DNA from 3 places in the Pseudomonas sp. GW821-FHT07F01 genome. Region 3 is predicted to be linked to each of the others. Evidence: riboswitches for the same ligand, from Rfam matches in the RefSeq annotation. Region 3 holds a riboswitch; each other region holds the start of a gene.
What was found. Region 3 has a riboswitch for cobalamin ahead of cobO (cob(I)yrinic acid a,c-diamide adenosyltransferase). Riboswitches for the same ligand answer to the same signal wherever they lie in the genome.

Region 1: another riboswitch for cobalamin. It lies ahead of AC07R1_RS04690 (TonB-dependent receptor); the one in region 3 lies ahead of cobO (cob(I)yrinic acid a,c-diamide adenosyltransferase).
Region 2: another riboswitch for cobalamin. It lies ahead of AC07R1_RS08035 (CbtB domain-containing protein); the one in region 3 lies ahead of cobO (cob(I)yrinic acid a,c-diamide adenosyltransferase).

Annotation. Positions count from the first base shown of each region.
Region 1 covers NZ_JBWKQO010000001.1:1,037,289-1,044,878, reverse strand. Annotated here, with positions in the region: gene AC07R1_RS04695 (NAD-dependent epimerase/dehydratase family protein) at 1-436, opposite strand, end outside; cobalamin riboswitch at 800-1,004, shown strand; gene AC07R1_RS04690 (TonB-dependent receptor) at 1,115-3,265, shown strand; gene AC07R1_RS04685 (DUF7693 family protein) at 3,436-3,735, shown strand; gene AC07R1_RS04680 (lipoprotein) at 3,745-4,086, opposite strand; gene AC07R1_RS04675 (hypothetical protein) at 4,305-4,568, shown strand; gene AC07R1_RS04670 (TetR/AcrR family transcriptional regulator) at 4,696-5,256, shown strand; gene AC07R1_RS04665 (efflux transporter outer membrane subunit) at 5,365-6,777, opposite strand; gene AC07R1_RS04660 (multidrug efflux RND transporter permease subunit) at 6,777-7,590, opposite strand, start outside.
Region 2 covers NZ_JBWKQO010000002.1:410,051-417,640, reverse strand. Annotated here, with positions in the region: gene AC07R1_RS08060 (fatty acid cis/trans isomerase) at 1-1,256, shown strand, start outside; gene nfuA (Fe-S biogenesis protein NfuA) at 1,399-1,983, shown strand; gene cobM (precorrin-4 C(11)-methyltransferase) at 2,156-2,902, opposite strand; gene AC07R1_RS08045 (cobalamin biosynthesis protein) at 2,985-3,398, opposite strand; gene AC07R1_RS08040 (CbtA family protein) at 3,395-4,096, opposite strand; gene AC07R1_RS08035 (CbtB domain-containing protein) at 4,108-4,296, opposite strand; cobalamin riboswitch at 4,393-4,618, opposite strand; cobalamin riboswitch at 4,760-4,971, shown strand; gene cobW (cobalamin biosynthesis protein CobW) at 5,070-6,140, shown strand; gene cobN (cobaltochelatase subunit CobN) at 6,144-7,590, shown strand, end outside.
Region 3 covers NZ_JBWKQO010000005.1:722,841-730,430, reverse strand. Annotated here, with positions in the region: gene AC07R1_RS21805 (cobyric acid synthase) at 1-1,063, opposite strand, end outside; gene cobD (threonine-phosphate decarboxylase CobD) at 1,060-2,052, opposite strand; gene cbiB (adenosylcobinamide-phosphate synthase CbiB) at 2,045-2,953, opposite strand; gene bluB (5,6-dimethylbenzimidazole synthase) at 2,950-3,600, opposite strand; gene AC07R1_RS21785 (cobyrinic acid a,c-diamide synthase CobB) at 3,593-4,933, opposite strand; gene cobO (cob(I)yrinic acid a,c-diamide adenosyltransferase) at 4,944-5,555, opposite strand; cobalamin riboswitch at 5,637-5,869, opposite strand; gene AC07R1_RS21775 (hypothetical protein) at 6,041-6,622, shown strand; gene AC07R1_RS21770 (PQQ-dependent sugar dehydrogenase) at 6,693-7,590, shown strand, end outside.

The DNA.
Region 1 (7,590 bases), on a different contig from region 3:
AGGGCGTGAGGGGAGATTTGGGGGTGTCTTCGGCAATCGGCGTGCCCTCGCCGTTATTGCCATAGACCGCAGCACTGGAGGCGAACACCACGCGGCGGATACCGGCCGCGGTCATCGCCTCGCACAGGCGCAGGGTGGCGATGAAATTGCTCTGGTGGGTGGCCACCGGGTCTTCGACCGAAGCCTGGACCGACGCCACAGCAGCCAGATGCACCACGGCATCGCAGCCCTGAACGGCATCCGCCAGGAGTGCCGCATCGGCGGCATCCCCCACCAGCAGTTCCAGGCCAGCATCGCCCATGGGCAGATTGCCGACCTTGCCCGTGGAAAGGTCGTCCAGAACCCGCACCGCATAACCCTTGGCCAGCAGTGCATCCACGAGGTGAGAACCGATAAAACCAGCGCCCCCAGTAACCAGTATCCGTTCGGCAGACATAGATCATTCCAAAGAGAAAAATCGCGGCTACGCCGTCTGAAGCTAGCACAGCCAACGGATCAGCCCTGGCTACTTGCCATCCTGGCCATCATGTTTTGTTTGGCTGCTCTGCCCCATAGGCTGTTTCGCCTTTTTTCGGAGCAGAGTTCAGAGCTTTGGCGTCAAAAAAAAACTCAAGATAATCAATCGCTCAGCGCCGACATACTGGGTCAGAAAAGCAAAATCGTCAATAATGCGTCGATATTTGTCGATTATTTAAGCGCCAGGAAAAATAGGTCAATATATTGACTTTCCCAGCATAAAGCGCTGAAACCGCCGCCGTAGCTGGCCACATGCCATTGACGCAAGGGCTCGGCAGTGCTCATATGCGCGCCAGTTTCAGGTGTCCCATGCCGCCGTGCATGGGGTTAAACGGGAAGCCGGTGCGTCATTTCGATGATCAGTCCGGCGCTGCCCCCGCAACGGTAAGCGAGCGAAGCATTCGACAGACCACTGTGCCAAGGCATGGGAAGGTGAATGCCTCATGACCCTCGCGAGCCCGGAGACCGGCCTGCCACTTCGTTTGACAACCCCGCGGTGGGCGGGCGCAGTCCGGTTTTCGTGGGCGCGGCTGCCCGCGATTCCCTATGCGTTGTTCCCTCCGGGATTCATTCATTCCTTACAAGTAGTAGGAATCGCATGTCCCGCACCTCCTTGCTGCAACACCTGGCGAGCCCCTCGCTGTGTTTCACCCTCCTGCCTTGCATGGCCTGCCCGGCCCTGGCACAGGCTGAACAGAAAACCTTCCTGGTCTTGCCCGAGGCCCAAGTGAGCGGAGTCTCCAGCGCCCCGCAAACCTCTCTGGACACGCCCCTGCCCGCCGGCTCGCGGCTGAACCTCACGGCCCTGGAGACTCCGGCCAGCACCAGCAGCCTGGGCAACGACGCCATCAGCAACCGCAACAACCTCACGGTGCAGGATGCCGTCACCCGCTCCCCCGGCATCACCAGCATCGCCACCCCGGGCAACGGCAATACCGCACTGTCGGCCCGCGGCTTTACCGGGCACTCCTCGGTGATGACCCTGTTCGACGGCGCGCGCCTGTACACCGGCGCCGGCAGCCAGACCTTCCCGGTGGACCCGTGGATGGTCGAGCGCATCGACGTGATCCGCGGCCCGGCCTCGGTGCTGTACGGGGAAGGCGCCACCGGCGCGGTGATCAACGTGATTGCCAAGAAGCCCTTCGACGGTGAGATCCACAACCGCCTGCGCCTGGGCTATGGCTCCCATGATCGCCAGCAACTGGGCCTGGACAGCGGCGGCTCGCTGACCGACACCCTGAGCTACCGCCTGACCCTGAACCAGCAGCAGAGCAATGGCTGGGTCGACCAGGGCCAGTCACGCAGCCTGGCACTCAGCGCGGCGCTACGCTGGCAAGCCACCGACGACCTCGGTTTCACCCTGGCCCATGAACGCGGTGAAAGCGAACCCGCCAGCTATTTCGGCACGCCGCTGATTGCCGGCCAATACCGCGACAGCCTGCGGGACAAGAACTACAACCTGCGCAACGCCGTGCAGCGCTACAACGACGAATGGACCCGGCTCAACACCGACTGGACCCTGAGCGACAACCTCAGCGCCAGCAACCAGCTCTACTACATCAAGAGCCGCCGCCACTGGCGCAACGCCGAAGCCTACAACTGGGTCAGCTCCCGGGAGCAGTTGCTGCGCGGCGACTACCTGGAGATCAAGCACGATCAGGAGCAGATCGGCGATCGCCAGAGCTTCACCTTCAACCACTCGCTGTTCGGCCTGGACAGCAGGACCGTGGTCGGCCTGGAGTACAACAGGATTCGCTTCGGCGTGGCCAACAACTCGCCCTACAAGGATATCGGTAGCGACTATATCGACCCGTGGAACCCGGCACCGGGCTACTTCCAGAGCCGCTCGCCCTTCTCGCCCCAGACCGACAGCAGCACCCGCACTTTCGCCCTGTTTGCGGAAAACCGCCTGCAACTGTCGGAGCGCTGGTCGCTGGTGACCGGCATCCGCCGCGACCAGAACCATATCGATCGCAGTGATCTGCGCGCCGGCACCCGCACCGATCGCAGCCTCACCGGCGGCAACTGGCGCGCCGGCCTGGTGTTCGCGGTCACCGATCAACTGTCGCTGTACGGCCAGTACTCCACCAGTGAAGACGGGGTCAGCAACCTGATCAGCCTCAACCCGAGCCAGTTGCAGATGGACCTGACCGAAGCCAAGCAGACCGAGTTCGGGCTCAAGCAGCAGTTCTGGAACGGCCGTGGCGAATGGACCCTGGCGGCCTACCACATCGTCAAGAAAAAGCTCTTGACCACCGATCCGGTGACCCGCCTGGCGCAGCAGGTCGGCCAGCAATCCGCCGACGGCCTGGAAACCTCGCTGGAGCTGGCCCTGGATCACGGCTGGCAAGTCTCGGCCAACGCCTCGGTGGTGCGTGCCGAGTACGATGACTTCGATGAGGTGGTCTCTGGCAAAGCGGTGTCCCGGGCCGGCAATCGCCCCACCAACGTGCCGCGACGCACCGCCAACCTGTGGCTGAACAAGGCCCTGGCTCCGAGCCTGGAAGCCGGCATGGGCCTGCGCTACGTCGATGCGCGTTATGCCAACACCGCCAATAGCGTCGATGTACCCGGCTACACGGTGCTGGATGCCAACCTCGGCTGGCAGGCCCTGCCCGATGTGCGCCTGGGCCTGCAGGTGAAAAACCTGCTGGACCGGCGTTATGCCGCGGCGCAACAGAACAGCGGCCAGCAATGGCTGATGGGTGAACCGCGCTCGTTGTTCGTCACCGCCGACTACAGCTTCTGATCGAGGGGTTGCCGCAAGGCCCTGGGCTTTGCGGCGCCATTTAAGGCGTGCAGTGAGTTCGCCAGCCACTGGCCCGGGCCAGCGTCGGACAGCGACCAATCGGCACTTGCACCCACGCAGTCGATGGATATGCTGAGCGCCTTTGTCCCTGCACTGCCCGCGAGAGCCCCATGCCCTGCCTGAATGCCCGAGATGTCTGCCAGCGCCTGCGCGATGCCGCCCTTGGCGTTTACCCCCTACGGCCCAGCGCCAGCCATTCGGGCGCTGGCCAGGTGCAGGTGGATATCGAGGGTTGGCAGTTGCTGCTGGATTTCGATGGCCGGCATCTGCATCACTGCCAGAGCTGCCGCAGCGCCGAAGGCGATGTCTGGCAGCTCGATACGCGGCAACGCTTCGGCACCGACCCGGTGAGCCTGCTCAGTACCTGGGAGCTGGCGCAGATCGAGAAGTTACTGAAAGAGGCGGTTTAACACGGCTGGCTACAGGCATTCCTGGGCCGCGCGTTCGAAGCTCGACGGGGCGAAGCTGGAGGCCAGCAAGTGCCGCTCGTAGAGGAACACCTTGCCGCCATTGGGCGCCTTGTAGGCTTCCAGTACGTTGTCTGCCGCCACCTTGCTGGCAACGACAATGCGAAAACCGCGCTGGGTCTGGGAAACCGTCGGGCTCTGGGCGTTGCCTTGCAGCTTGGGCACCACGCACTCGGCATATTCGGCCGGGGTTTTCCGGGTCTGCATGACCAGGGTCGGGTCGTTGGGCGCGGTGGCGCAACCGGCCAGCAGCAAGGTGGCCAGGGTCATGGCGGGAGCAAATAGAGGGCGCATCGGTAAGTCCTGAAAATGTACAGCCTGGTTCGGTGCGCAACGGTTCAGCGTCACGGGCGCTGCCGTTGCGGTCATGGTTTTGGGTCGGGGGCGATTGTCCATGGTTGGCGCCCAAAGCAGAACTTGCGTTGCTTGATTGTCACTATTACTTGAACCGATAGTTGCCCCCCGGGCAGACTGCCCGGCAGCCCGACTACAACTAAAAAAAGGATTTCCCCATGCGCACCTTTGACTTGATTCGCGACGCCGTCCTCCCGGAATTCCGTGAGCGGGTGGCGGACTACCTGGTGGAGTACGAACAGGTGCTGGGTGACAGCAGCGCCGACCCGCAAAGCCTGCGGATCGCCGCCTATCAATTGCGTGGCTACCTGCGTGGTCTGAACACCACCCGGGTCCTGGGCATGGCCGACTGGGAAGAGCTGGACCGGCGGGTGCTGGCGACATGGCTAGGGGATCCGGCCCAAGTCCTTGGGGAGGATTGAAACTTTTTGGCCTCAGATGAGCTAGAATCGCATCATTTGAAACCTTTTTTGTAAAACCGGTCATGCTCATTGAAGCCTTCGGCTGCTTCGACACCATGCCCGGCCCACACTGATCCGAGGCCCACTGATGTCCCTGACTGCCCAAGAGGAACGACTTATCAAGGCGCTGGCCCTGGCCATCGTCGACCGCCCGCGGGCAACACTCAAGGAACTGGCCGAGGCCGCTGGCGTCAGCAAGGCCACGCTGCATCGCTTCTGCGGCACACGGGACAAGCTGCTGCAGATGATGGAAGACCATGCCGAAACGGTGCTCAATCGCATCGTCGAGGCCATCGAGCCGGAGCAGGACGAACCTGTCGCGACCCTGCGCGGCCTGATCAGCGAGCACCTGGCGCACCGCGAAATGCTGGTGTTCCTGCTGTTCCAGTACCGCCCCGACATGCTCGGCTGCGAAGACGAACGCTGGGAGCCCTACACCCGGGCACTGGACACCTTCTTTCTGCGGGGCCAGCAACTGGGGACCTTCCGTATCGACATCACTGCCGCGGTGTTTACCGAGCTGTTCCTGACCATGATCTTCGGCATCGTCGATGCCGAACGCCGGGGCCGCGCCGCCAGCGCCAACTCGGCCAAGGTGCTGGAGCAGATGTTCCTCCACGGCGCCGCCGCCCCGGCCCTGGCGCTATAGCGCCCCGTTCCCCGGCCCTCTGGCCGGATAAAAAAAGCCCCGTGGCCCAGAGGACCACGGAGCCAAGTACCGGCCGGATGCGCCAGCCGGTAGTGCCCTGCCCCCGGGTTACTGCTGCGCCGCAGCCGGCCAGCCGCCACCCAGGGAGCGGAACAGGTCCACCAGGGCAATCTGCCGCTGGGTACTGACCTCGATAAGCGCCGACTGATCGACAAAGCTGCTGCGCTGGGCATCGAGGTAGCGCAGGTGGCTGTCGACACCCCCTTCGTAACGTGCCCTGGCCAGTTTCAGCGACTCACGGCTGGTGGCCGCCAGGGCGCGGCGCGCAGTCTCTTCCCGGCGCAGGGTGTCGGTCGCGGCCAGGGCATCGGCCACCTCGCGAAAGGCGGTCTGGATGCGCCCTTCGTACTCCGCCACCGCGGCGTCCTTGCGTGCCTCGGCCAGGCTCAGGCCGGCGCTGTTGCGCCCGCCATCGAACAAGGGCACGGACAGGGTCGGCACGAAGCTCCAGGAGCGCGAACCGCCGTCGAACAGGCCCGACATCTGCGCGCTGGAAGTGCCCAGGCTGCCAGTCAGGCTGATGCGCGGGAAAAACGCCGCCCGTGCCGCGCCGATATCGGCGTTGCGCGCACGCAGCCGGTGTTCGGCGGCGAGAATGTCCGGACGGCGCTCGATCAGGGTCGAAGGGCTGCCGGCGGCGATGTCCTGGACCAGCAGCGGGCGCTCGGGTGCCGGCGGCCCTATGGTCTTCACCGACTCCGGGGTGCCGAGCAACAGCACCAGAGCGTTGAACGCCTGCTGCTGATTGCGCAGGGTGTTTTCCTGATCCGCGCGGGACTGCTCCACCAGCCCCAGGGCTTCCTGATAGTCCAGGGCCGTGGCGCTGCCTACCTGGCGGCGCTGGCTGATCAGCGCCAGGGACTGCTCGCGGCTGGCCAGGGTTTGCCGGGTGAGGGCCAGGCGTCGCTGGGCGCCGTCATGCAGCAGATAGGCCTGGCTGACTTCGGCAATCAGAGCGATGCGCGCCGCCCGCGCCGCCTCCTCGGTGGCCAGATATTGCTGCAGCGCAGCGTCGCTCAGGCTCTTGACCCGGCCAAACAGGTCCAGCTCGTACTCTGGCAGCGCCAGGCCCACCTGGTAGCTGCTGGCAACCTGCGAACGGCCACTGTTGGACAGGTCCGCCGGCAGCCGCTGGCGATTGCCCGAGGCGGCGGCGTTCAAGCCCGGCACGCGGTCAGCGCGCTGGATACGGTACAGCGCCCGGGCCTGCTCGATGTCCAGCAGGGTCTGGCGCAACGAGCGGTTGTTGTCCAGGGCACTGGTGATCAGGCGCCGCAGCTGCGGGTCAAGCACAAAACCCTGCCAGTCCAGCTCACTCGCTTGCGGGCCGGGCTGGGCCGAAAGGCCGCCGAAGCTGTTGGCCACCGGCGCCGCGGGACGCTCATAGGTAGGTGCCAGGGAGCAGCCCCCCAGCGCCAGGACCAGCAGCGCCAGTGAAAGTCTACGAATAGGCATGGGCATCACTCCTGGGCCTGGGCAAGGTGTCGGGCGGTGGCCAGCCGCTTGCGCAGCAACGACAGCACCCAGACAAAGCAGATAGGTACGAACACCACGCCGAGCAAGGTGGCGCTGAGCATGCCGCCGATCACCCCGGTGCCGATCGCACGCTGGCTGGCGGCGCCGGCGCCGGTGGCCAGGGCCAGGGGCACCACGCCGAGAATGAAGGCCATGGACGTCATGACGATCGGGCGAAAGCGCAGGCGCGCGGCCTCAAGCGCGGCGTCCTTCAGGCTGTGGCCCTTCTCCAGCAGCTCCTTGGCGAATTCGACGATAAGGATCGCGTTCTTGGCGGCCAAGCCGATGATGGTGATCAGCCCGACCTTGAAATACACATCGTTGGGCATGCCGACAGACATCACTGCCAGCACCGCGCCAAGGGCACCGATCGGCACGATCAGCATCACCGTCAGTGGGATCGACCAGCTCTCGTACAGCGCTACCAGCAGCAGGAACACCACCAGAATGGCCAGGGCAAAAAGCTGCGACGCCTGGCCACTGGAGACCTTCTCCTGATAGGACAGGCCGGTCCATGCGTAACCGATGCCCGCGGGCAGCTCGGCCGCCAGGCGCTCCATCTCCGCCATGGCCTGGCCGGTACTGAACCCCGGTGCGGCGTCGCCGGAGATCCGTATCGACGGATAGCCGTTGTAGCGCACGATCTGTACCGGGCCTTCCTCCCAGCGCAGGCTGACGAACGCACTGAGCGGCACCTGCTCGCCGCGGCTGTTGGCGACAAACAGCTTGAGCACGCTCTCGGGCGTCATCCGCTGGCCC
Region 2 (7,590 bases), on a different contig from region 3:
ATAACGCCGAATACTTCGTGCGCACCTTTATCCGTGGCCCGGTGTGCCGCGGGCAGATCGCCACCGACGTGATTCGCGACAACTTCTGGGCGCTGTTCCAGGCCCCCGAACATGACCTGTACATCACCGACCCGGCCTATCGCGGCCAGGCCACGCCGTTGCTGGCCATGCCCGGGCAGAACGACGACGTCGGCAGCGTGCTCAGCCTGTGGCTGGCCTATCGCGACAAGCGCAACGAGTACGAGGCCCTGCGCCGCGATTCCTATGCCGATTCGCCGGCGCCCAGCTGGTCGACCCTGTGGGCCGGCAACGACAACGCGCTGCTGAGCATCTTCCGCCACTTCGACAGCGCCTCGGTGACCAAGGGCCTGATCGGCGAAGTGCCACAGACGATGTGGCTGTTCGACTACCCGCTGCTGGAGCGCACCTACTATCAATTGGCGGTGAACTTCGACGTGTTCGGCAACGTCTCCCACCAGGCCCAGACCCGGTTGTACTTCGACCTGATCCGCAATGGCGCGGAGCAGAACTTCCTGCGCCTGATGCCCGCCGGCACCCGCGAGGATTTCCTCGACGATTGGTACCAGAACAGTGGCAAGTTCAAGATGTGGCTGGATTACGAGTCCATCGACGACGACAAGCGCAGCGCGCTGAAGCTCGACCTCAAGGACCCAAAAAAGGACTTCGCCAACCAGTTGCTGGCCCGCTATGGCGACCTCAACGCCAAGCCGGATCCGATCAACCGCTGTGACAGCGCCTACTGCTCACGCCCGAACATCGACCCGGCGCTGCAGGATGCCGAGCAGGCCCTGAGCCGCCTGGCATCGCGCCCGGCGGCGGGCCTCAAGGTCATCGAACAGTTGCCGGAAGCGACCCTGCTGCGTGTCCAGACCGCCAGCGGCAAGCGCGAGTTCTACAGCATGCTGCGCAACCGCGCCCACAGTAACGTGGCCTTCATGCTCGGCGAGTCGCTGCGCTATCAGCCGGGGCTGGACACCCTGACCATATTCCCGGGGATTCTCAGCAGCTATCCGAACTTCATGTTCAACGTACCGGCCGGGCAAGTGCCGGAGTTCGTCGACGCCATGCAGGCGGCCCGGGACGCCGCCAGCTTCGAGAAGATCGTCGAGCGCTGGGGCATCCGCCGCAGCCATCCGCAGTTCTGGCAGTACTTCCATGACCAGACCCGCTACCTGCAGGAAACCGACCCGGTGGAAGCCGGGGTCCTGGACATGAACCGTTACGAAAACCTCTGACATAGAGCTGTCATCGCCCCCGGACTGCGCCTTGGCGCGGCCCGGGGACGCTCTATACCAAAGTCTATCCCGACAAAAATACTAGGACTTTGTCAGCGGCTTGGATTGGCGTAAACTGCGCCCACGTCTGCGAGGAACCACCATGAGCGCCATAACCATTACCGACGCCGCCCACGATTATCTGGCTGATCTGCTATCCAAGCAGAACACCCCGGGGATTGGCATCCGCATCTTCATCACCCAGCCAGGGACTCAGTACGCCGAGACCTGCATCGCCTATTGCAAGCCGGGCGAAGAGAAACCCGAAGACAAGGCCCTGGGCCTGAAAAGCTTCACCGCCTACATCGACGCCTTCAGCGAAGGTTTCCTCGATGATGCGGTGGTCGACTACGCCACCGACCGCATGGGCGGCCAGCTGACCATCAAGGCGCCCAACGCCAAGGTGCCGATGGTCAATGCCGACAGCCCGGTCAACGAGCGCATCAACTACTACCTGCAAACCGAGATCAACCCGGGGCTGGCCAGCCACGGCGGCCAGGTCAGCCTGATCGACGTGGTCGAGGACGGCATTGCCGTGTTGCAGTTCGGCGGCGGTTGCCAGGGCTGCGGCCAGGCCGACGTGACCTTGAAGGAAGGCATCGAGCGCACCCTGCTCGAGCGCATTCCGGAGCTCAAGGGCGTACGTGACGTCACCGACCACACGCAGAAAGAAAACGCCTACTACTAAGGCGTTCGCTGCGACTTGAAAAAACGGCGCCCCGTGAGCGCCGTTTTTTTATGCCCCCAAGCCAGCTCCCCCCAAAGCCTCCGTAGGAGCCGGCTTGCCGGCGAAAGGGCCCTAGAGTCTTGTACCAATTCCCAGATCGCCTTCGCTGGCAAGCCAGTTCCCGCAAAGGGAGTCAAGGGCGGTAGAGATGTGCGTGCCCGGCGCGGTACAGCGACGATTCGCTGAATGCATCCGTGGCCAGCACCCGGCCCACCAGGATCAGTGCCGTGCGCCGAAAACCCTTGGCCGCCACCTGATCGACGATGTCCGCCAAGGTTCCCAGGGCCCAGTCCTGATCCGGCCAGGTGGCGCGGTGCACCACTGCAATCGGGCAGTCTGCGCCGTAGTGGGGCAGCAACTCGGCAACGATCTTCGGCAGGTGATTGACCCCCAGGTGGATGGCCATGGTGGCGCCGTGGGCCGCCAGGCTGGCGAAATCCTCGCCGGCAGGCATCGCGGTCTTGTCCGCGTAGCGGGTAAGAATCACGCTTTGGGAGACGTCCGGCAGGGTCAGTTCGGCCCCCAGCAGGGCAGCGCAGGCGGCGGTGGCGGTGACCCCGGGGATGATCTCGAAGGGGATGCCCAGCTCCCGCAGGCAGCGGATCTGCTCGCCGATGGCGCCATACAGGCTCGGGTCGCCGGAATGCACCCGGGCCACGTCCTGGCCCCGGGCATGGGCCTGCTTGATGGCCTCGATGATCTGCTCCAGGTGCAGTTCGGCGCTATTGATCACCCGCTCCGCGCGGTGCCCGTCGAGCACTGCCTGGGGGACCAGGGAGCCGGCGTAGATGATCACCGGGCAACGATGGATCAGGCGCTGGCCCTTGACGGTGATCAGTTCCGGGTCGCCGGGGCCGGCGCCGATGAAATAGACAGTCATGGCTGTGTCCTGTGAAAAAAGGTCGGGAGCCGTGCTTCAGATGAAGATTGCTCATGATCGAAGGCGGGAATTATCGGGGATTCTACCGGGCGGCGACCAATGCCAGGGTGGCTTGGGCGTATTTTTGCCGGGGAACAAGCAGTGTGGCCGGGCCGGGTGACAGCTGTTCGGCCAGGGCCAGGGCGGCACTTTCGGCCACGCCGTAGCAGCCGGTACGTTCGAAGGCGATTTGCGAGCGGTGGCTCAGGCGCAGGGCAAAGGGGGCGAGCTGGCCGCTGCTGAAACAGGTCAGCGGCAGTTCCAGTTGCTCCGCCAGTTGCAGCAGGCCGGGTTCGTTGCGCTTGAGGTCGATGCTGGCCAGGGCCAGGACCTGCCGGGCCTGCCACTGGTGCGCCGCCAGGACCTGGTCGAGCAAGGCGCGCAGCGTGGTCACCGGGCAGCCTTTCTGGCAGCCCAGGCCGACCACCAGGGTCGGCGCTGCGCTCACTTCGATCATGCCGAGTACTGGCCCGCGCTCTTGCGCCGGAACAACCAGGCGCTGATCAGCCCGAGGGCCAGCCAGAAGGCCGCATTGGTCAGCTGCGAGGCGATCTTGAATTGCGCTTCCAGTTCTTCCGGGGCCAGCATCGAATGCACTTCCGGCTGCGGCGCGCCGATCACGTGGGGTACGGCGATGATGGCCGCGCCCAGGATCTTCAGCAGCCAGTTGCGGGCGAACACGATCAGGGCAATGCCCACAGCGGTGGAGGCGGCGGTGCCGACCCACCAGATCTGCCGCTGTGCCAGGTCGGCTGCGGCGGTACCCGGCAGTTCCGGCGGCAGGCCCAGGGTCGGCGCCAGGCAGAAGGTGGCATAGCCGGCCAGGCCCCAGAGCAGGCCCTGGGACGTGCGGTTCGGCGCGCGCAGGGTGTAGAGGCCGGCCAGCATCAGGGCGAAGCCCACGGCCACCACCAGGTTGCCTCCGGTGGTGGACAGCACGCGCTGCCAGCCGTCTTCCGGCTCCCAGGCTTCGGCATCGTGGCTGTGGACGGCCATGGCGCCTTCGGCGTGCTCATGGACTTCGGCCGCGGGGGCCTTTTCATAGGTTTCCGCCTGCAGGATCAACGGGGCGACCCAGAAGCTTTGCAGCAGGGTCAGCAGCAGGGCGGCCAAGAGGCCGGTGAAACCTGCGGTTTGCGCGATACGCTTGATCATGTCGGCAGGTCTCAATGGCAAGGGAAGGCGGCGCTGTGGCGGGTGTCGTGAGCCGCGTTGTGCACCGCCTCGATGTGGGAGAAGCCGGCGAAGTACACCAGGCACGCGCCGAGGATCGAGGCGCCGATGGCGGCCACCAGGCGCTGGCTCAGGGTGGAGGTCGTGCTGGCGGAGTGGCTGGTGCTGCTGATGATCGACATGGCGCTTCCCTCTGGAGTGTCAGCGGGGTAGAGGCGCAGGAAAACCCCGCGTGATGGCCACGCAGGGTTTGCAACAGCGCCCGCCCACCGCGGGTTGTTATGTAAGTGTTGCGGGCCGGTCTCCGGGCTTGCGAGGGGCAGGGCTGTGTCATGCCGTGCCGGCAAGTGTCGCCTTCCCATGCCTTGGCACAGTGGATCTGACACTTCGCTCGCTTACCGTTGCGGGGGCAGCACCGGACTGGCCACGGCTTTTTAGTTAAGCACGTGATTCACCGGTTTCCCGTTTCACCCTGTAAGGGGCACCCGTAACAAGGTGTGTAGGAGATCATGGGCGGGGCAGGGGCGTCAATTGCCGTGACCGCTGCGCAGGTGTGCGCCGTGCTCGTGCAAGGTTCAATGGCTCTTTCGCCGGCAAGCCGGCTGCTACGGGCGCATTGTCGATTGACCGTCCCCCTGGCTCTGCGTAGCCTTGCGCTTTCGAGGTTCTTCGGCCACGGGTCGAAGCTAAGAAGGGAACGCGGTCGATGCCGCGGCTGCCCCCGCAACTGTGAAGGGTTCGATTGCTGCAAGGCCACTGCATGGGTGTCGACGACGCCGGTGGGAAGGCGCAGCAATCGCCGGTCCGACGACTGGCAAGCCCTCAGCCAGGAGACCTGCCTCGATCCAAGATTCTCACTACAACCGGGCGGGGTGATCCGGTGGCGAAATCTCCGCGCGCCCGGCGTTGCGGTTCTCGTCCCGTTTGCCCGCCTCCTTTTGCCAAAGGGCATCCGATGAAAACACTGGCCAAACTTCCCGTCACCATCGTCACCGGCTTCCTCGGCTCGGGCAAAACCACCCTGTTGCGGCACATGCTGGACAATGCCCAGGGCCGGCGCATTGCGGTGATCGTCAACGAATTCGGCGAGCTGGGCATCGACGGCGAAATCCTCAAGCAATGCGCCATCGGCTGCACCGAGGAAGAGGCCAGCGGCCGAGTCTACGAGCTGGCCAACGGTTGCCTGTGCTGCACCGTGCAGGAGGAGTTCTTCCCGGTGATGCGCGAACTGGTGGCGCGCCGTGGCGACCTGGACCACATCCTCATCGAGACCTCCGGTCTGGCGCTGCCCAAGCCTCTGGTCCAGGCCTTCCAGTGGCCGGAAATCCGCAGTGCCTGCACCGTCGATGCGGTGATCACCGTGGTCGACAGCCCGGCCGTGGCCGCCGGCACCTTCGCCGCCTTCCCCGATCAAGTGGACGCCCAGCGCAAGCTCGACCCCAACCTGGACCACGAATCGCCGCTGCATGAGCTGTTCGCCGACCAGCTGTCCAGCGCCGACCTGGTGATCCTCAACAAGACCGACCTGATCAGCCCCGAAGACCTGGCCAAGGTGCGCCTGGAAGTGGCCGAGGAGCTGCCGCCGGCGGTCAAGGTCATCGAAGCCAGCAGCGGTCGCCTGCCCCTGGATGTGCTGCTGGGCCTGGGTGCCGGTTCCGAGGAACACATCGACGGCCGCCACAGCCATCACGACCATCACCATGACGGCGATGACGATCACGACGACCACGATCACGACGCCTTCGATTCCATCTCCATCGAGCTGCCCCAGGCCGACGAAAGCCTGCTGCTGGACGCCCTGACCCAACTGGTGGTCAAGCACGGCATCCTGCGGGTCAAGGGTTTCGCCGCCATCCCCAACAAGCCGATGCGCCTGCTGATCCAAGGCGTGGGCACGCGCTTCGACAAGCACTTCGACCGCAAGTGGGGCGCCGACGAGGCCCGTACCACGCGCCTGGTGCTGATCGGCCAGGAACTGGACGCCGCCCAGCTCGAAGCGCAACTGCGCGCCGCACTCAGCGTCTAAGCCATGCACCTGCTCAGGACCCAGCCCGGCGGTTTCGTGTCGGATGACAACATTGCCGACCTGGGACAAACCCCCGCCGAGCTGGTGATCCTGTGCAGCGGCGATTCCAGCCTGGCGCTGCTGGCGGACGCCGCCGAGCAATTGCCCGAGGACTACCCCAGCTTTCGCCTGGCCAATCCGATGCAGGTGCAGAACCACGCCTCGGTGGACCTGTATGTGGACCAGGTGCTGCGCCACGCCAAGGTCATCCTGATTTCCCTGCACGGTGGCATCGCCTACTGGCGCTACGGCGTCGAGCGGCTGGTGGAGCTGTCCCAGCGCGGGGTGCAGTTGATCCTGGTGCCGGGGGACGACCGCCCCGACCCGGAACTCGGCGACCTGAGCACCGTGGGCCCCATCGAGCGTGATCGCCTGTGGCAATACCTGCGCCAGGGCGGCCGCGATAACGCCTTGAACTTCTACCGCTGCCTGGCCAGCGGCCTGTTGGGGCGCGACTACCCCTGGAGCGAACCGCAGGCCCTGCCACGCACGGCGATCTACCACCCGCACAAAAGCCAGGCTGCCCTCAGTGACTGGCAGGCCGACTGGCAGCCGGGGCAAGCCGTGGCAGCGCTGCTGTTCTACCGCTCCCACCTGCAGGCGGCCAACACCGGCTTTATCGACCTGTTCTGCCAGCGCTTGCTGGCGGCGGGCCTCAACCCCTTGCCGATAGCGGTGGCCAGCCTCAAGGAACCGGGCTGCCTGAGCCAGGTGGAAGACTGGCTGGATGAAACCGCGGCCGGGGTGATCCTCAACACCACAGGCTTCGCCCAGTCCAGCCCCGAAGCCCCGCACCTGCGGCCGTTCCGCCGCAATATCCCGGTGATCCAGGCGATCTGCGCCCAGGACAACGAACCGGGCTGGCGTGACAGCGAGCAGGGCCTGGGGCCGCGGGACCTGGCCATGCACATCGCCTTGCCGGAACTGGACGGGCGCATCATCAGCCGGCCCATCAGCTTCAAGGACCTGGCCTGGCGCAGCGAGCGCAGCCAGTCGGACGTGGTCTGTTATCGCGGCCAGCCCGAACGCATGGATTTCGTCGCCGAACTGGCCCGGCGCTGGGTCGAACTGGGGCGCCTGGACAACGGCCACAAACGCGTGGCCCTGGTACTGGCCAACTACCCGACCCGGGACGGGCGCATCGGCAACGGTGTGGGCCTGGACACCCCGGCGGCGGCGCTGAACATCCTCAAGGCACTGCACGCCGAAGGCTATCCGCTGCCGGCCGAACTGCCGGCCAGCGGCACCGAGTTGATCCAGCAGTTGCTGGGTGGGGTCAGCAACGACCTGGACAGCCTCGACCAGCGCCCCTGCCAGCAAAGCCTGGCCATGGCCGACTACCTGACGCTGTTCCAGGCCCTGCCCGAAGCCAACCGCCAAGCGGTGCTGGCACGCTGGGGCACGCCGCCGC
Region 3 (7,590 bases):
GGCCGGGGCTGGAGCCCGCAGCGCCTTCGAGCCCGAGCGGGTCATGCACCTGCTCGCCAAGCATTTGCAGGCCACCGCAGATGCCCAGCACTTTGCCGCCGTAGCGCAGGTGGCGGGCAATCGCTCGATCCCAGCCGTTGCTGCGCAGGTAGACCAGATCGCCCCGTACGCTTTTCGAGCCGGGGAGGATGATCAGATCGGCAGCAGGAATCGCCTGGCCGGGGCCGATGAATTGCAAGTCGACCTGAGGATGCAGGCGCAACGGATCGAAATCCGTGTGATTGCTGATGCGCGGCAGCACCGGCACCACCACCTTGAGCAACTGTTCGACCTTGCCCACCTGGCGTTGGTCGATACCGTCCTCGGCTTCCAGGTGCAGGTCCAGGACATAGGGCAGCACGCCGATCACCGGCTTGCCGGTGCGGGCCTCCAGCCAGTCCAGGCCCGGTTGCAACAACGCCAGGTCGCCACGAAAGCGGTTGATGATGAAGCCCTTTACCCGGGCCTGCTCACTGGGAGACAGCAGTTCCAGGGTGCCCACCAAATGGGCGAAGACCCCACCGCGGTTGATGTCGGCGATCAGCAGCACCGGGCAGTCCACCGCCTCGGCAAAGCCCATGTTGGCAATATCGCCGGCCCGCAGGTTGATCTCCGCCGGCGAGCCGGCGCCTTCCACCATCACCACCTGATAAGCGCTTTTCAGGCGCTCATGGGAAGCCAGTACGGCCTGCATGGCGATGGCCTTGTAGTCGTGATAGGCCACGGCGTTCATGCTGGTCACGGCGCGGCCGTGAATGATTACCTGAGAGCCGGTATCGCTGTTGGGCTTGAGCAGCACCGGGTTCATGTCGGTGTGGGGCGCCAGATTGGCCGCCTGGGCCTGGACGGCCTGGGCCCTGCCGATCTCGCCGCCATCGGCAGTCACCGCACTGTTGAGGGCCATGTTCTGGGGCTTGAACGGCACCACGCTGACACCCTGGCGCCGCAGCCAACGGCACAGGGCCGTCACCAGGGTGCTCTTGCCGGCATCCGAGGTGGTGCCTTGAACCATCAGAGTGCTCATGGATATTCCTTGCGATAGGCCTGCAGCGCCTGTTCCAGGCGATCCCAATCGGCCTCCTCGGCGGGCAGGCCGAAGCGCAGGCTGCTGTTATGAGTGAACAGCCGCAGGAGAATGCCGCGGCGCGCCATGAAGTGATAAAGCGATTCGGCCTCGGCACTGATCAGCCACTGAAACAGCGCGCAACCGCCCTGGGGCTTGAGACCATGGCGCTCGAGGACTTCAACCAAACGCTCGCTCGCCGCTTCGCTGCGCAACCTTTGCCGGGCGTGCCCCTGGGTATCGCGCAGGCAGGCCTGCCCCACCACCCGGGTCGGCCCGCTGACTGCCCAGGGTCCGACCTGCTCCGCCAGCAGTTTGAGCAGCCGGCGCTCGGCCAGGACAAAACCCAGGCGTACTCCGGCCAGGCCAAAGAACTTGCCGAACGAACGCAACACAATCAGCCCCACCTGATGGGCGTGGCGGGCCAGGCTCAGGTGCGGGGTGTTGTCCATGAAGGCTTCATCCACCACCAGCCAGCCGCCACGCTGAGCCAGGCGCGCGTGCCAGTCCAGCAGGCGCTCCGGGGTCAGGCTCAGTCCGGTAGGGTTGTTCGGGTTGACCACCACCAGCACATCGAGGCTGTCGAGGAAGAAATCCACTTCCTGCTCCAGCACTTCGCGTACCCGGTAGCCGCTGCGGCGCCAGGCTTCGGCATGCTCGGCATAACAGGGCGACAGCACACCGACCTTGCCCGCTCGACGCAAGCGCGGCAGCAACTGGATTGCTGCCTGGGAGCCGGCCACCGGCAGCACTTCACTGGCGCCATAGTATTCGCGGGCCGCCTGTTCCAGTCCGTCATCGGTTTCCGGCAGGCGCGCCCAGGCACGCAGCGCAATGGGCGGCAGGGGAAACGGCCAGGGCGCCAACCCGCTGGACAAGTCCAGCCAGGCATCTTCGGCAATCCCGTATTGCTCGGCCGCCTTGCGCAGTCGTCCGCCGTGCTCAAGCATAGAATTCAGCCCCCAGGCAAAGAATCAGCAGCCACAGCCAGACACCCCGCTGCACCAGCTGCCAGCCACGATCAATGGAACCGGCACTGGCCGGCTCGCCTTCACCCAGTTGCGGGCGCTGATGCAGCTCACCGTGATAAATCGCTGCGCCACCCAGTTCCACTCCCAGGGCGCCCGCCCCGGCCGCCATCACCGGGCCAGCATTCGGGCTGTCCCAGGTCGGGCCCTGGCGGTGCCAGCACTTGAGTGCCAGCCGGGTCTTGCCCAGCAAGGCATAAGTCAGGGCCACCAGGCGCGCGGGAATGTAATTGAGCAGGTCGTCAATCTTCGCCGCAGCCCAGCCAAAGCGTTCGAAGCGCTCGTTGCGGTAGCCCCACATCGCATCCAGGGTATTGCTCAGACGGTAGAGCACCACCCCGGGCGCGCCGGCCACGGCAAACCAGAACAGCGCAGCGAACACCGCATCGCTGCCGTTTTCCAGCACCGATTCGGTGGCCGCGCGGGCCACTTCGGTGGCGTCCAGCTCGCTGGTCTGGCGACTCACCAGAAACCCCACCCGGCGGCGCGCTTCTTCCAGATCGTCACTGCGCAACGCCTGGGCCACCGGCTCCACATGCTCGCCGAGGCTGCGCAGGCCCAAGGCGCAGTACAACGCCAGGATTTCCACCAGCCAGCCGACGTAGGGCAACCAGGACAGCGCTGTGGCCACCAGGGTCAGGGGCACCACCGCCAGCACCCAGGCGGTGACGCCATGGCTGCGCCAGCCACGGCCGGCGGAGTTGAAACGTTGCTCGATACGATCGGCCACACGGCCGAACGCCACCAGCGGATGCCAGCGCCTGGGTTCGCCCAGCAGCGCATCCAGCGCGACCCCGGCGACACTCAGCAAGGCCACACTCATTGACTCACTCCCCAGTAATTCTCATACAACAACTCACTCAGCGGCCGCGGTTGCGCCCAGCCTTCCAGTGCCAGCATCGGCGCCGGGTAGAATTCGGTGACCGGGCCCAGGCACAGCACGGCCACGGGCTTGGCACCTGCCGGCAGCCCCAGCAGATCGGCCAGGGCCTGAGGATCGAACAAAGACACCCACCCCATTCCCAGGCCTTCGCTGCGGGCCGCCAGCCACAGGTTCTGGATGGCGCAGGACAGGGATGCCAGGTCCATCTCCGGCAGGGTCCGACGGCCGAAGATGTGTCGTTCGCGGTCATCCATCAAGGCGGCCACCAGCACCTCGGCACAATCGTTGATGCCTTCGACCTTGAGCTTCATGAACTCGTCGGAACGCTCACCCAGGGCTTGGGCGGTGCGCACCCGCTCCGCCTCCACCAACTGCTGGATGTGCTTGCGCAACAGCCGGTCGCTGATGCGAATAAAACGCCAGGGCTGCATCAGCCCGACACTGGGCGCCTGATGCGCTGCTTCCAGCAAGCGCCGCAGCACTGCCGGCTCGACACTGCCACCCGCGAAATGACGCATGTCGCGGCGCTCGGCGATGGCCCGGTAGACCCCCTCGCGCTGCGCCTCAGAGAACCCCTGCTCACTCACCCGCCACGCCCTCGGCTAAAACCGGCTCAACAGGCGCGCCCGGCGCAAACAACGCCGCCACCGCCGCCGGATTGGACGGGAAATAGAAGTGCACGTAAGAGGCCGTCATCCGCCCCTGGCGATACACCGCTTCCGCGCCGCGCCCGCCGTTGGGGCTGAGCCCACGGGCGATGGGCAGCAGCTCGCTGCTGGTCAGGGAATGGTGATAGGTGTGGCCGCGCAGACTGCCTTCGGGCAAATCCACCGCTTGCAAGGCCAGTGCCGCCAGGCGCTTCTGCATTACCGCATCTCCGGGCAGCAGGCCCAGGAGCTCGGCACGCTGGCCTTCGACATCGGTCAGGGAGTCCAGCAGGTAGAGCATGCCGCCGCACTCGGCGAGCAGCGGCTTGCCAGCCGCGTGATGGGCACGAATGGCCTGCAGCATGCTGCTGTTGCGGGCCAGGGCCTGATGGTGCAACTCGGGATAGCCGCCGGGCAGGTACAGGCTGTCCGCGTCGGGCAGCTGGGTATCGTGGATCGGCGAGAAGAAGCTCAAGTGCGCCCCCATGGCTCGCAACAGATCGAGGCTGGCGCCATAGGTGAAGGCAAACGCCTCGTCCCGCGCCACGGCAATCCGCACGCCCTTGAGCAGCGGCGCGCAAGCCACCGGCGTGGGCGCGGCAAAACTCACCGCTGGCGGCAGTTCCACCTGGCAACTGCTGGCCAGGGCCTCGGCTGCGGCATCCAGGCGCAGGTCCAGATCATTCAGCTCGCTGGCCTGCACCAGCCCCAGATGGCGGCTGGGCAGCTCGATATCGGTTTCCCGGGACAAGGCGCCATACCAGCGCAAGCCTTCCGTCAGGCTGCCTTCCAGCAACTGCGCATGGCGCAGGGTACCAACCCGGTTGGCCAGCACCCCGGCAAACGGCAGGTCCGGCTGGTAGCGCGCCAGGCCCAGAGCCAGGGCGCCGAAGGTCTGGGCCATGGCGGTGCCATCGATCACCCCCAGCACCGGCACGCCGAAATGCCGCGCCAGATCGGCGCTGGAAGGGGTGCCATCGAACAGGCCCATGACCCCTTCGATCAGAATCAGGTCGGCCTCTCCCGCCGCCTCCCAGAGCAGACGGCGGCTTTCCTGCTCGCCCACCATCCACATGTCCAACTGGTACACCGCAGCACCACTGGCGCGCTCAAGAATCATCGGGTCGAGGAAATCCGGGCCGCACTTGAAGACCCGAACCTTGCGCCCCCGGTTGCGGTGCAAGCGGGCAAGGGCCGCGGTCACCGTGGTCTTGCCCTGGCCGGAAGCCGGTGCGGCGATCAACACTGCCGGGCAATGACGAACATCAGTCATGAATTCACGCTCACAGCTCGACACCTTTCTGCGCCTTGATCCCGGCCTGGAAGGCGTGCTTGACCATGCCCATCTCGGTCACGGTATCGGCCAGCTCGATCATCTCCGGCTTGGCGCCGCGACCGGTCACTACCACATGCTGCATGGGCGGACGTGCCTGCAGGTCACTGAGCACCTGATCCAGGTCCAGGTAGCCGTGCTTGAGGGCAATGTTCAGCTCGTCGAGCACCACCAGGCCAATATCCGGGTTGCTCAGCAACTCCCTGGAAACCGCCCAGGCGGCTTCAGCCGCAGCGATATCGCGCTGGCGATCCTGGGTTTCCCAGGTAAAGCCTTCGCCCATCACGTGAAAGCGCACCTGCTCGGGGAAACGCCGGAAGAACAGTTCTTCGCCGGTGCTATTACGCCCCTTGATGAACTGCACCACGCCACACTGCATGCCGTGGCCCATGGACCGCGCCAGCATGCCGAAGGCCGAGCTGCTCTTGCCCTTGCCGTTGCCGGTCAATACCAGCAGCAGGCCGCATTCGTTGGGCGAGTTGGCAATGCGTTCATCGATCACGGCTTTTTTGCGCAACATGCGCGCCAGATGGCGCTCGTCACGATCGGGGGATTCACTCATGGGGCAGCTCTCCGTTGGGGCTGGGGAACGGGGGGCAGGGAAAAGGAACAGACGGCGCTAGCCTGGCATCGCCCACCGTGATGCCGTTGGATGGATCAGGCCGGTCTCCGGGCTCATGAGCGGCATGGCTGCCGGACTGCGCGCCTTCCCGTGTCATTGACACAGTGGCGTCAGGCGCAGTCTTGACTCATCTACCGTTGCGGGGGCAGCGCCGGAATCGTCGTCGGCTCCATCACTGGAACAGACCCTGACCGGCTTCCCTGTTTCACTCTGTCGGCCACCGGCCACAGAGCACCTGAAACAAGTCGCGAAGGTTAGAGGGTTGGGGGTGGAGCGTCAATTAAAGCCGGCCGTCGCCCCCGGCACAAAACTGCACTGCATCAATAAACTGACGCCAATCTTGTGCCACACTCAGAGCAATGATATCAAATAGCCACTTTTCAGCGCCCCAGGCGCCAACCACACAACAATAAGGGGTGAGTTCGATGCAAGGCATGATCATCAGCAATCCGAAGCTGGAATTCCTGCGCCCGATGCTGGAACGCTGGTTCGATTGCATCGATCGCTACAACGCGGTTCGCGGCGATAACGAAACGCCCTACTGGTTCGACGAGCAGGCCAATCTCGGGCTGCTCAGCGCGGCGGCCTGGATGGCCGAGATGGTCAGCCTGGAACACAGCCCCAGCAGGAAACAGCAGGAAGAAGGTGCGCGCAACGCCCGCACCGACCTGTACCTGGCCACCAAGGAAGAGCGCGCCTACATCCACGCCACCCAGCGCTGGCCAAGGGTCAACAGCCTGAACCTGACCCAGGCACTGCTGGACGTTGCCCAGGATGCAAGAAAGATCAGCTACGCCAGCGACCTGAGACTGGGTTGCCTGTTCGTTGCCCCACAAAAATCCCAGCACAGCGCTACCCCGGAAGAGCTCCAGGACATGCTCGACGAACTGCAGAAAGAGCACTGTTGCGCCGTGGCCTGGTACTTCCCCTACGCCTATCGCAAGCTGCACAACGAGGCCGGCCACTACCACCCGGGCGTCGCCGTGCTCTTCAAGGAGGCCCGCTGATCGGGCGGAACCATCGACTGGCTATGCTTCTCTATGACTACGACGTCCGTGCACTCATAGGGAAATTCGCATGCTCAAGCTTCAGCACAGCCTACTGATCGCCATCGCCGCCGGCCTCGCCGCCTGCGGCGAAACTTCCAGCCTGCAGGTGTCCGACGGCACCGGCCCCAACCCCAAGCTGCCGGAACCCAACCCGACGTTGATCCCCACGGTCAACATCGCCCCCGCCATCGGCTGGCCGCAAGGTGCAAAACCCCAGGCCGCGGCCGGCACCCAGGTCAAGGCTTTCGCCGAGAACCTCGACCATCCACGCTGGCTCTACGTCCTGCCCAATGGCGATGTGCTGGTGGCGGAAACCAACGCCCCGCCCAAACCGGATGACAGCCAGGGCATTCGCGGCTGGATCGCCGGCAAGATCATGGGCCGTGCCGGGGCGGCCGTGCCCAGCGCCAACCGCATCACCCTGCTAAGGGACCAGGATCACGATGGTGTGGCGGAGACCCGCACAGTGTTTCTGGAGAACCTCAATTCGCCCTTTGGCATGACCCTGGTGGGCAATGACCTGTATGTGGCCGATACCGACAAGCTACTGCGCTTTCCCTATCAGAGCGGCGACACCCAGATCAGCGCAGCCGCCACCAAGGTGGTCGACCTGCCCGGCGGCACCCTCAACCATCACTGGACCAAGAACGTTATCGCCAGCAAGGACGGCAGCAAGCTCTACGTCACCGTGGGCTCCAACAGCAACGTCGGCGAAAACGGCCTGGACAAGGAGCAAGGCCGAGCGGCGATCTGGGAGGTGGACCGTGAAAGCGGCCAGCACCGCCTGTTCGCCACCGGCCTGCGCAACCCCAATGGCCTGGCCTGGGAGCCGGCCAGCGGCGCACTCTGGACCGCAGTCAACGAGCGGGACGAAATCGGCAGCGACCTGGTGCCGGACTACATCACCTCGGTCAAGGATGGCGCGT